One region of the Xanthomonas sp. NCPPB 4467 genome, then DNA from elsewhere that is predicted to be linked to it. Evidence: predicted binding sites of a transcription regulator. Region 1 holds the regulator's gene; each other region holds the start of a gene.
The links. The regulator HrcA, encoded in region 1, represses chaperone genes, less so after heat shock. The targets are predictions, from matches to a motif close to TTNGCACTCNNNNNNNNNGAGTGCNAA.

Region 1 (3,276 bases):
GAGATTTCCTGCGGCGCCATGCGCTTGGCATCGCTGGTCTGCACCCAGGCGTCGCCGTTGTCATGCGCCAGGATGCCGTACGGCACGTGCGAGATGTCCTTCTGCACTTCGGCGTCGGTGAACTTGCGGCCGATCAGGCGCTTCACCGCGTAGAAGGTGTTCTTCGGGTTGGTCACTGCCTGGCGCTTGGCCGAGGCACCGACCAGCACTTCGCCGTCCTTGGTGTAGGCGACAATCGACGGCGTGGTGCGGTCGCCCTCGGAATTTTCGATGACGCGGGCCTTGCCGCCGTCCATGATCGACACGCACGAGTTCGTGGTGCCGAGGTCAATACCAATGATCTTGCCCATGGATACGCTCCTGATGATTCTGTAGCTGTGTCCGGCGACGCCGGGTCTGGCTGAGATGTGGGGGTGGCGCGCAGGTGTTCAAGCCATCCGTGCGCATCTGTGTTCTAACGGCGCGCCCGGCAGTTCAGCCAGACGCTGGCAATCAGTCGTGCTTGGCCACGACCACCAGGGCCGGACGCAACAGGCGATCGTTGAGCAGATAGCCCTTCTGGAACACCTGCACGACGTGGCCCGGCGCAATGCCTTCGGCCTCGCCCTGGCTGATCGCCTGGTGCTGGTCGGGGTTGAACGGCTGGCCGACCGGGTCCAGCAGGGTCAGGCCGTTGTCGGCGGCAACCTTGAGCAATTGCTTGTAGGTCATGTCCAGGCCATCGCGCAGCGGGCTGGGCTGGGCGCCGGCCGCAGTGAGCCCGGCATCCAGACTGTCGAACACCGGCAGCAGCTCGCCCAACAGCTTCTCGTTGGCAAACTTGCGCGCGTTCTCGACGTCGCGCGCAATGCGCTTGCGCTGGTTTTCCAGGTCGGCGCGCTCGCGCAGGGCGTCGGCCTTGACCAACGCGATCTCGCTGCGCAGCGACTCGATCTCGGCCTTGAGCGGATCGGTCTCGGGTGGATTCTGGGACAGGTCTTCGGAGTCGAATTCGGGGTGGTCTTGGTTCATATGCAGTTCCCGGGCAAGCGGAACGCCCGCCCCAACGTCACCCCGTATGTGGGCGCTCGGCCGCGTTTCAAGCAAAACGATGGCTTCGATTGCCGCTGGTTATCGCGTGCCGGGCGGCTCCATGGCCGCGCCCAGCACCTGGGCTGCGGTCTGCACCAGCGGAATCAGGCGGTCGTAGGCCATACGTTTGGGCCCGATCACCCCCAGCACGCCCAGCACCTGGCCATTGGCGGCATACGGTGCGGTGACCAGCGAGACGTCTTCCAGCGACACCATGCCGGTCTCCTCGCCGATGAAGATCCGTACGCCCGGCGCCTGGATGGTGCGTTCGAGCAGCTGCAGGATCTCGCGCTTGCTGGCGAAGGCTTCGAACAGCTCGCGCAGCCGGTCCAGATCCGACAGGTCATGCACGCCCATCAGCCGGGTCTGCCCGGCCATCACCATATCGTCCGCCTCGGCCGGCACCAGCGCCTCGCTGGCCAGGTCCACGCTGTGCGCCAGCAACTGCTCCATCTCGTTCTTGGCCACGCGCAGTTCGCGCAGCAGCGAGGCGCGGATGTCCGACAGCGCGCGCCCGGCGAACTGCGCATTGAGGTAGTTGGCCACCCGCTCCAGCTCGGCCGGCTCGTAGGCGCGGCGCGGCTCGATCACCCGGTTCTGCACTTCGTTGTCGGCAAACACCAGGATCGCCAGCACCCGCCGCGCATCCAGGGGCACGAAATCGATATGCCGGAACGCGAACTGCTCCCGGCGCGGGGCGCTGACCACCCCCACGAAGTGACTCATCGCCGACAGCATCTGCGAGGCGCTGCCCAGCAGCGACTGGGTGCCATTGCCGCTGGCCAGCTCCGCGCGCAGGCGCCGCACCTCTTCTTCGCCGGGCGGCTGCATCTGCACCAGGCTGTCGACGAACACCCGGTAGCCATGCGCGGTGGGAATGCGCCCGGCCGAGGTATGCGGGGAGCTGAGCAGCCCCACGTCCTCCAGATCGGCCAGAATATTGCGGATGGTCGCCGGGCTCACATCCAGCCCGGCATGCTGGGCAAGGGTTTTCGAGCCCACCGGCTCGCCATCGCGGATGTAGCGTGCGATCAAGGTGCGCAGCAACTGGCGGGCGCGGGGGTCGAGCATTGGGGACTGGGACGCGCGCATGGGATCATCCGGTGAGACTGGGCATAGATAATGTCTGGCCCCGGGGATGGCAAGCGTCCGACTCCCTGCCCGCCCCTTCCTGCCCTAAGCTTCCCCAAACGCATTCACACTCGACCCCCATGCTCAGACACCTCTCGATCAAGGATTTCGCCGTTGTCCGCGCCACCGAACTGGAGTTCGGCCCGGGCATGACCGTGGTGTCGGGCGAAACCGGCGCCGGCAAATCGCTGATGGTGGACGCGCTGGGCTTCTTGTCCGGCCTGCGCGCCGACAGCGGCGTGGTCCGCCATGGCGCCGACCGCGCCGAACTGTCGGCGGAATTTCAGCTGCCGGCCGCACACCCGGGCCTGAGCTGGCTGGCCGACAACGAGCTGGACGACGAGGCGCAGTGCCAGCTGCGCCGGATCATCCGTGCCGACGGCGGCTCGCGCGCCTGGATCAACGGCCGCCCGGTGACCTCCTCGCAATTGGCCGAACTGGCATCAAAGCTGGTGGAAATCCACGGCCAGCACGAGCACCAGGCCCTGATGGCTCGCCACAGCCAGCTCGCCCTGCTCGACGCCTACGCCCGCAACAGCGCCCAGCGTGAGCAGGTGCGCCAGGCCAGCCAGCGCTGGCAGGCGCTGCTGGACGAGCGCGATGCGCTGTCTGCGCAAGGCGATGTGTCCGACCGCATCGGTTTTCTCGAACATCAACTGGGCGAACTGGAACGCGAGGACCTGGACCCGGCCGCGATCGCGGCCCTGGACGTCAATCACCGCCGTCAGGCGCATGCCACTGCATTGATCGGCGCCTGCGACAGCGTTGCCCAGCAGCTCAACGGCGATGACGGCGCGTCGGCACTGGGCCTGCTGCAGGACAGCCGCCACGACCTGGCACGCGTCGCCGAGCACGAGCCGCGCCTGGGCGAGGTGGACGCGTTGCTGGACAGCGCCGTGATCCAGATCGAAGAAGCACTGGCCCTGCTCGATCGCGTGCGCGACGACCTGGACGCCGACCCGGCCCAGTTCGAAGCGATGGAGCGCAGTCTCGGCCGCCTGCACGATCTGGCGCGCAAACACCGTGTCGCCCCGGACGAGCTGGCCGCCCACCGCGAGCGCATGAGCCTGGAAG
Region 2 (3,276 bases), 1.3 Mb from region 1:
CAGGCCGCTGCCGGTGCCGGCCCGGTCGCTGACCTTGGCGTAGCTGCGGTTGCGGTAGGCGTCCAGGATGCGGCCGCTGTTGTTGGGGTCCTCGTCGGCCATCTCCAGGATGGTCCAGGTGCTGGTGCCGGTCCCGCTGTAGGGGTAGACCGTGTGGCCGCGAATGGTGGCATTGAGCGAGCAGCGCAGCTGGCTGGGGCTGGTGGTGTTGACCCGCGAGTAGTAGCCGGTGCCGCCGCCGCCGGCCGTCGCCACCGTGAAGGCGATCGACTGATTGGCCGCCGGGCTCAGCCCGCTGGCATCGCGGATGGCGCTGGCGGTGATCGCCAGGGTGCAGCGCTCGCCGCCGACCAGTGCTGTGTTGGTGGACAGGGTGAAGCGGGTGCCGCTGGTCGGGTAGCTCAAGGCCACCGTGCCGGAACTGGCGCAACTGAGCGCAAAGGCGCCGCTGCTGAGCGTCACCGCCTCGCTGAAGCCCACCGCCAGATCGCCGGCCGCCGGGAAGCCGCTCGCGCCCTGGGTCGGCGTGGTGCTGGTGATCGTCGGTGCGCCAGTGGTGCCGCCACCGCCGCCGCTGCCGTTGAAGGTCTGGCCGCGGTTGCAGGCGCCGAAGGTCTGCGCCGCCGAACCCGCCCAGCTGAAGTTGGCTGCCGCACTGCCAGTGCCGGTGAGTTGCAGCGAACTGCCGACTGCGCTGCTGTTGCTCTCGCTGACCGGCAGGTTCTGGCTGGTAACGCCGGCTGCCGGGCCGCCGCTACCGGTGATGGCGCCTTCGTAGCTGAGGAACTGCACCAGCTGGCCGCTGGGGTCCACCAATGCCACGCCGTCGTTGGGCCCGTTCTGCACGCCGTTGCTGGCGTAGCTGACGGTGGCAATGCGCACCTGGCTGCCGCAGCTGACCAGGCTGCCGGCCGGTACCGCCGTGTTGGCGTAGCTCACCGCTGCGCTGGGCGCACTGCCGTTGTACAGATAGATCCGGTAGCCGCTCAGCGATTCGCCGGCGGTGGCCACCACTTCCACGCCTTCGCCGGTGTCGCCGGAGGCGCCCGCGTCGTCGTAATGCAGTTCGTTGATGAACACCGCGGCGTGGGCGGTGGGGACGGCCAGGACAATGGCGCAGGCCAGTGGAAGACGACGGAACGGCAACCTCATCGACAGCTCCTTGTGATCGGGGAATGCTGTCCGGACTGTAGAGCCTGCGCATGACAAACGATGGAACCTGGTTCCATTTTTAGAGCGGCTGGCACACGGCCCGCATGGCCGGGCGGGCGGCTACTTTCGAACTTCGAAGCGGTAAGTGGGCGGTTGCCTGAAGCGAGCGACGGCAACCGCGCGCGGCGTCCGGCTTTCTGCGCACACCCACTCCACCCGATGACGGTTCGCTGCGTTTTGTTGTCGCTGCCCGGCCTCCGAACGAGACCGGCCGACGAAAAAATTTTGCGCCCGGCCCTTGAAACCCGCTCGCCCAGCACAATCTCTGGCCCGCACCCGCTCTGTCGGGTTTTTTCCGCGCGCTATGCTGGCAGTCGTCACATACGAGTGCTAACATCGCCGATAATTTCCAGACCAATCAATCACTTAAGAGGGTCTTATCTATGAGCATCAAGCCGCTTCACGACCGCGTTGTAGTCAAGCCGATCGAAGCCGACGAAGTTTCTGCCGGCGGCATCGTGATCCCGGACTCCGCCAAGGAAAAGTCCACCAAGGGTGAAGTCGTCGCCATCGGCGCCGGCAAGCCCCTGGACAACGGCAGCCTGCGCGCGCCGGTGGTCAAGGTCGGCGACAAGGTCATCTACGGCCAGTACGCCGGCAGCAGCTACAAGTCCGAAGGCGTCGAGTACAAGGTGCTGCGCGAAGACGACATCCTGGCGGTCATCGGCTGATCAGGCGCTATGCGCCGGGAATCGGGAGTTGGGAATCGGGAATTGGCAAAGCGGCTAACGCCCTTCGCCATCCCACCCCGCCCCGATTCACGCTGTTGATCTACCGATTCCCCATTCCCTATTTCCTATTTCCGGAGTTACATACAAATGGCTGCTAAAGACATTCGTTTCGGTGAAGATGCACGCAACCGCATGGTGCGTGGCGTCAACGTTCTTGCCAATGCCGTCAAGGCGACCCTGGGCCCGAAGGGCCGCAACGTCGTGCTCGAGAAGAGCTTCGGCGCCCCGACCATCACCAAGGACGGCGTCTCCGTCGCCAAGGAAATCGAACTGGCCGACAAGTTCGAGAACATGGGCGCGCAGATGGTGAAGGAAGTCGCCTCGCGCACCAACGACAACGCGGGCGACGGCACCACCACCGCCACCGTGCTGGCTCAGGCCCTGATCCGCGAAGGCGTCAAGGCCGTGGCTGCCGGCATGAACCCGATGGATCTCAAGCGCGGTATCGACCAGGCCGTCAAGGCTGCGGTCGTCGAGCTGAAGAACCTGTCCAAGCCCACCACCGACGACAAGGCAATTGCCCAGGTCGGCACCATCTCGGCCAACTCGGACGAATCGATCGGCAACATCATTGCCGAAGCGATGAAGAAGGTCGGCAAGGAAGGCGTGATCACGGTTGAAGAAGGCTCGGGCCTGGAAAACGAGCTGGACGTGGTCGAGGGCATGCAGTTCGATCGCGGCTACCTCTCCCCGTACTTCATCAACAACCAGCAGAGCCAGTCGGCCGATCTGGACGACCCGTTCATCCTGCTGCACGACAAGAAGATCTCCAACGTCCGCGACCTGCTGCCCGTGCTGGAAGGCGTGGCCAAGGCCGGCAAGCCGTTGCTGATCGTCGCTGAAGAAGTCGAAGGCGAAGCGCTGGCGACCCTGGTGGTCAACACCATCCGCGGCATCGTCAAGGTCGTGGCCGTCAAGGCACCGGGCTTCGGCGACCGTCGCAAGGCGATGCTGGAAGACATGGCCGTGCTGACCGGCGGTACCGTGATCTCCGAGGAAGTGGGTCTGGCGCTGGAGAAGGCCACGATCAAGGACCTGGGCCGTGCGAAGAAGGTGCAGGTCTCCAAGGAGAACACCATCATCATCGACGGCGCTGGCGATTCGGCCGCGATCGAGTCGCGCGTCGGCCAGATCAAGACCCAGATCGAAGACACCTCGTCCGATTACGACCGTGAGAAGCTGCAGGAACGCGTGGCCAAGCTGGCCGGTGGCGTTGCAGTGATCAAGGTCGGCGCATCGACCGAAATCGAAATGAAGGAAAAGAAGGCGCGCGTCGAAGACGCCCTGCACGCTACCCGTGCAGCCGTCGAAGAAGGCGTGGTCCCGGGCGGCG
Region 3 (3,276 bases), 2.6 Mb from region 1:
CAGGTGATCGGTTGCGCCAGCATCGCCGAAGCGCGCGCTGCGCTGGAGTCCGGTGCGGTGGATCTGGTCACCACCTCGCTGTCCTTGCCCGATGGCGATGGCCTGACCCTGGCGCGCAGCGTGCGCGAAGCGGCCGGGCAGGCGTATGTGCCGGTGATCGTGGTCTCCGGCGATGCGCAGCAGCATCTGGTCGAGCGTCGTTTTACCGAGTACGTCACCGATTATTTCGACAAGGCGTTGGGCCATGAAGCCCTGGCGACCTTTATCCGCGGCTATGTGCAGCCCGAGCCGGTGGTTGGCGCCACCGTGCTCTACATCGAAGACAGCCGCGTGGTGGCCGAGGCGACCAAGCGCATGCTCGAGCGCCAGAGCCTGAAAGTGGTGCATGTGCTCACCGCCGAAGATGCGTTTGCGCTGCTTACCGCCGAATCGCTGGGCCGCACCGAGCGCCGTATCGACGTGGTGTTGACCGACGTGACCCTGAAAGGCGAGCTCAACGGCCGCGATGTGGTCGAGCGCATCCGCATCGATTTCGCCTACGGCAAGCGCCGCCTGCCGGTGCTGGTGATGACTGGCGACACCAATCCGCGCAATCAGTCCGAACTGCTGCGCGCCGGCGCCAACGATCTGGTGCAAAAACCCATCGAAGAGCGCCTGCTGGTGACCAAGGTGTTGTTCCAATTGCGGCTGGCACGCCTGGAAGACCAGGCCATCACCCTATGACCGAAGTGGAAGGGCGTATCCAGCTGGAACCGTCGTGGAAGGCAAAGGTGGGCGATTGGTTGCTGCGCCAGGAGATGCAGGAATTGTCTGCCTTCCTGCGCCAGCGCAAGGCGGCCGGCGCGCGGGTGTTCCCGCCCGGCCCGCAGATCTTTGCGGCCTTCGACGCCACCCCGTTCGAGCAGGTCAAGGTGGTGATCCTGGGCCAGGATCCGTATCACGGCGAGGGCCAGGCGCACGGGCTTTGCTTTTCGGTCCTGCCAGGCGTGCCGGTGCCGCCGTCGCTGCTCAATATCTACAAAGAAATTCAGGACGACCTCGGCATCCCGCGTCCCGATCACGGCTATCTGATGCCGTGGGCGCGCCAGGGCGTGCTGCTGCTCAATGCAGTGCTGACGGTGGAACAGGGCCGCGCCGGCGCGCACCAGAACAAGGGCTGGGAAGGTTTCACCGATCATGTGGTGGAGACGCTCAACCGCGAGCGCGAAGGCCTGGTGTTCCTGCTGTGGGGCAGCTACGCGCAGTCCAAGGGCAAGGTCATCGACCAGGCCCGCCACCGCGTGTTCAAGGCGCCGCATCCCTCGCCGTTGTCGGCGCATCGCGGCTTTCTGGGATGCAAGCATTTCTCCAAGACCAACGAGCACCTGCAGCGCCGCGGCATCCCGGCGGTCGATTGGTCGTTGCCGCCGCGCAACGCATTGGAAACAACGTCGGCCGCCGGCTGAACAACACGGCTGCAGACGCATTTCGCCACAGGTTTGTCACGGTCTGCGCAGGGGCACGGTGCTACCGCAAGGCTCGAATTCGGGAAGCGGTACGGTAGAACGCCGCCAAGGCCGGAAGCCCGAACGTCCTATAAATGGAACGCTGGGAACTCTTCCTGTACCCGGCAGTCCAATAGTTCGACTGCTAAGATGATGCCCATGAACCAGACTACCTCGACTGCCCTTGTGGCAAACAATCTCCCGATTCCCAGTGCGCTCGGTTCGCTGGACGCCTACATCGGTGCCGTGCACCAGATCCCGGTGCTGTCGGTCGATGAGGAACAGAATCTGGCCCGCCGCTTCCGCGACGAGCTGGACCTGGACGCAGCGCGCGAATTGGTCCATTCCCACCTACGCTTCGTGGTGCACGTGGCCCGCGGCTACAACGGTTACGGCCTGCCGCTGGGCGACCTGATCCAGGAAGGCAATATCGGCCTGATGAAGGCGGTCAAGCGCTTCGACCCGGAAATGGGCGTGCGCCTGGTCAGCTTCGCAGTGCATTGGATCCGTGCCGAAATGCACGAGTTCATTTTGAAGAACTGGCGCATCGTCAAGGTCGCCACGACCAAGGCGCAGCGCAAGTTGTTCTTCAACCTGCGCAAGTCCAAGACCCGTCTGGGCTGGCTCAACGCCTCCGAAGTGACCGCGGTCGCCAAGGACCTGAACGTCTCCGAGCGTGAAGTGATGGAGATGGAGTCGCGCCTGTCCGGCCGCGATATCGGCTTCGACGCGTCGTCGGATGAAGACGACGATCATGGTCCGCCGTCGCCGGTCAGCTACCTGGTGGCCAACGAAGAAGATCCCTCGCAGGCCTATGAGCGGCACGATAGCGAAGACAACCAGCTGCAGTTGCTGCGCGAAGGCATGGCTGGTCTGGATACGCGCTCGCGCGACATCGTCAAGCGACGTTGGCTGGATTCGGAGTCCAAGGTAACGCTGCAGGAGCTGGCCGACGAATACGGCGTGTCGGCCGAGCGCATCCGCCAGATCGAGGCGAACGCGCTGAAGAAGATGAAGGCGCTGTTCGTCGCCTGATCGGTTCGATCACGCGGAACAAGCTGCACAAACGGCCCGGTTCTCCGGGCCGTTTGCGTTGCAGGTGTGCAGCGCAAATAGTTTCGTAGAAGCTGATGCACCGTCCGGATGATGCGGACGGTATCGCGGCGTTGGTCGACAACGATTATTCCGGCAAGCGCGCCACCGGCAGATGCCAGCCATAACGGATCGCCATGAAGCGCAGGCCAAAACACACGCCGGCACCGGTTGCCAGCGACCAGGCTTGCGGCACGCCGAGTACATGGCCGATGGCCACCAGACCGCCGCCTGCTAGCGCGGCCACTGCATAAAGCTCGGCCTGCAACACCACCGGTGTGCGTGCGACCAGCAGGTCGCGTGCGATGCCGCCGCCGATGCCGCTGAGCATGCCTAACAACGTGGCACTCAGCGGGCTGAGGTTGTAGTCCAGCGCCTTGCTGGTGCCGTAGACCGCAAACAGCGCCAGACCCGCCGCGTCGAAAATCTGTACCGGGTTGCGCAGCCGTTCCACTGCGGAGTGCCAATAGAAACCGGCGACGCCGGCCAAGCAGGCGGTGAGCAGATACTGCGGGTGCACCAGCGCTGCCGGTGGGGTGGCACCGATCAGCACATCGCGCACGATGCCGCCGGAGACAGCGGCCGCACACGACAGCACCAGCACCCCGAACAGGTCCAGGCGGTTGCGCACCGCCACGGTCGCGCCGCTCAGGGCGAACACGAAGGTGCCGAGCAGATCCAGCAGGAACAGGACAGTTGC

Region 2: ACCQ06_RS03185 (co-chaperone GroES) is a predicted target of HrcA. The motif match lies at 1,520-1,546, and genes of this name have one in related genera.
Region 3: rpoH (RNA polymerase sigma factor RpoH) is a predicted target of HrcA. The motif match lies at 1,607-1,633, and genes of this name have one in related genera.

Annotation. Positions count from the first base shown of each region.
Region 1 covers NZ_CM191260.1:2,061,889-2,065,164, reverse strand. Annotated here, with positions in the region: gene dnaK (molecular chaperone DnaK) at 1-350, opposite strand, end outside; gene grpE (nucleotide exchange factor GrpE) at 493-1,011, opposite strand; gene hrcA (heat-inducible transcriptional repressor HrcA) at 1,111-2,142, opposite strand; gene recN (DNA repair protein RecN) at 2,283-3,276, shown strand, end outside.
Region 2 covers NZ_CM191260.1:730,678-733,953, forward strand. Annotated here, with positions in the region: gene ACCQ06_RS03180 (endonuclease) at 1-1,152, opposite strand, end outside; gene ACCQ06_RS03185 (co-chaperone GroES) at 1,596-1,883, shown strand; gene groL (chaperonin GroEL) at 2,031-3,276, shown strand, end outside.
Region 3 covers NZ_CM191260.1:4,630,333-4,633,608, reverse strand. Annotated here, with positions in the region: gene ACCQ06_RS20325 (response regulator) at 1-723, shown strand, start outside; gene ung (uracil-DNA glycosylase) at 720-1,445, shown strand; gene rpoH (RNA polymerase sigma factor RpoH) at 1,644-2,519, shown strand; gene ACCQ06_RS20310 (trimeric intracellular cation channel family protein) at 2,665-3,276, opposite strand, start outside.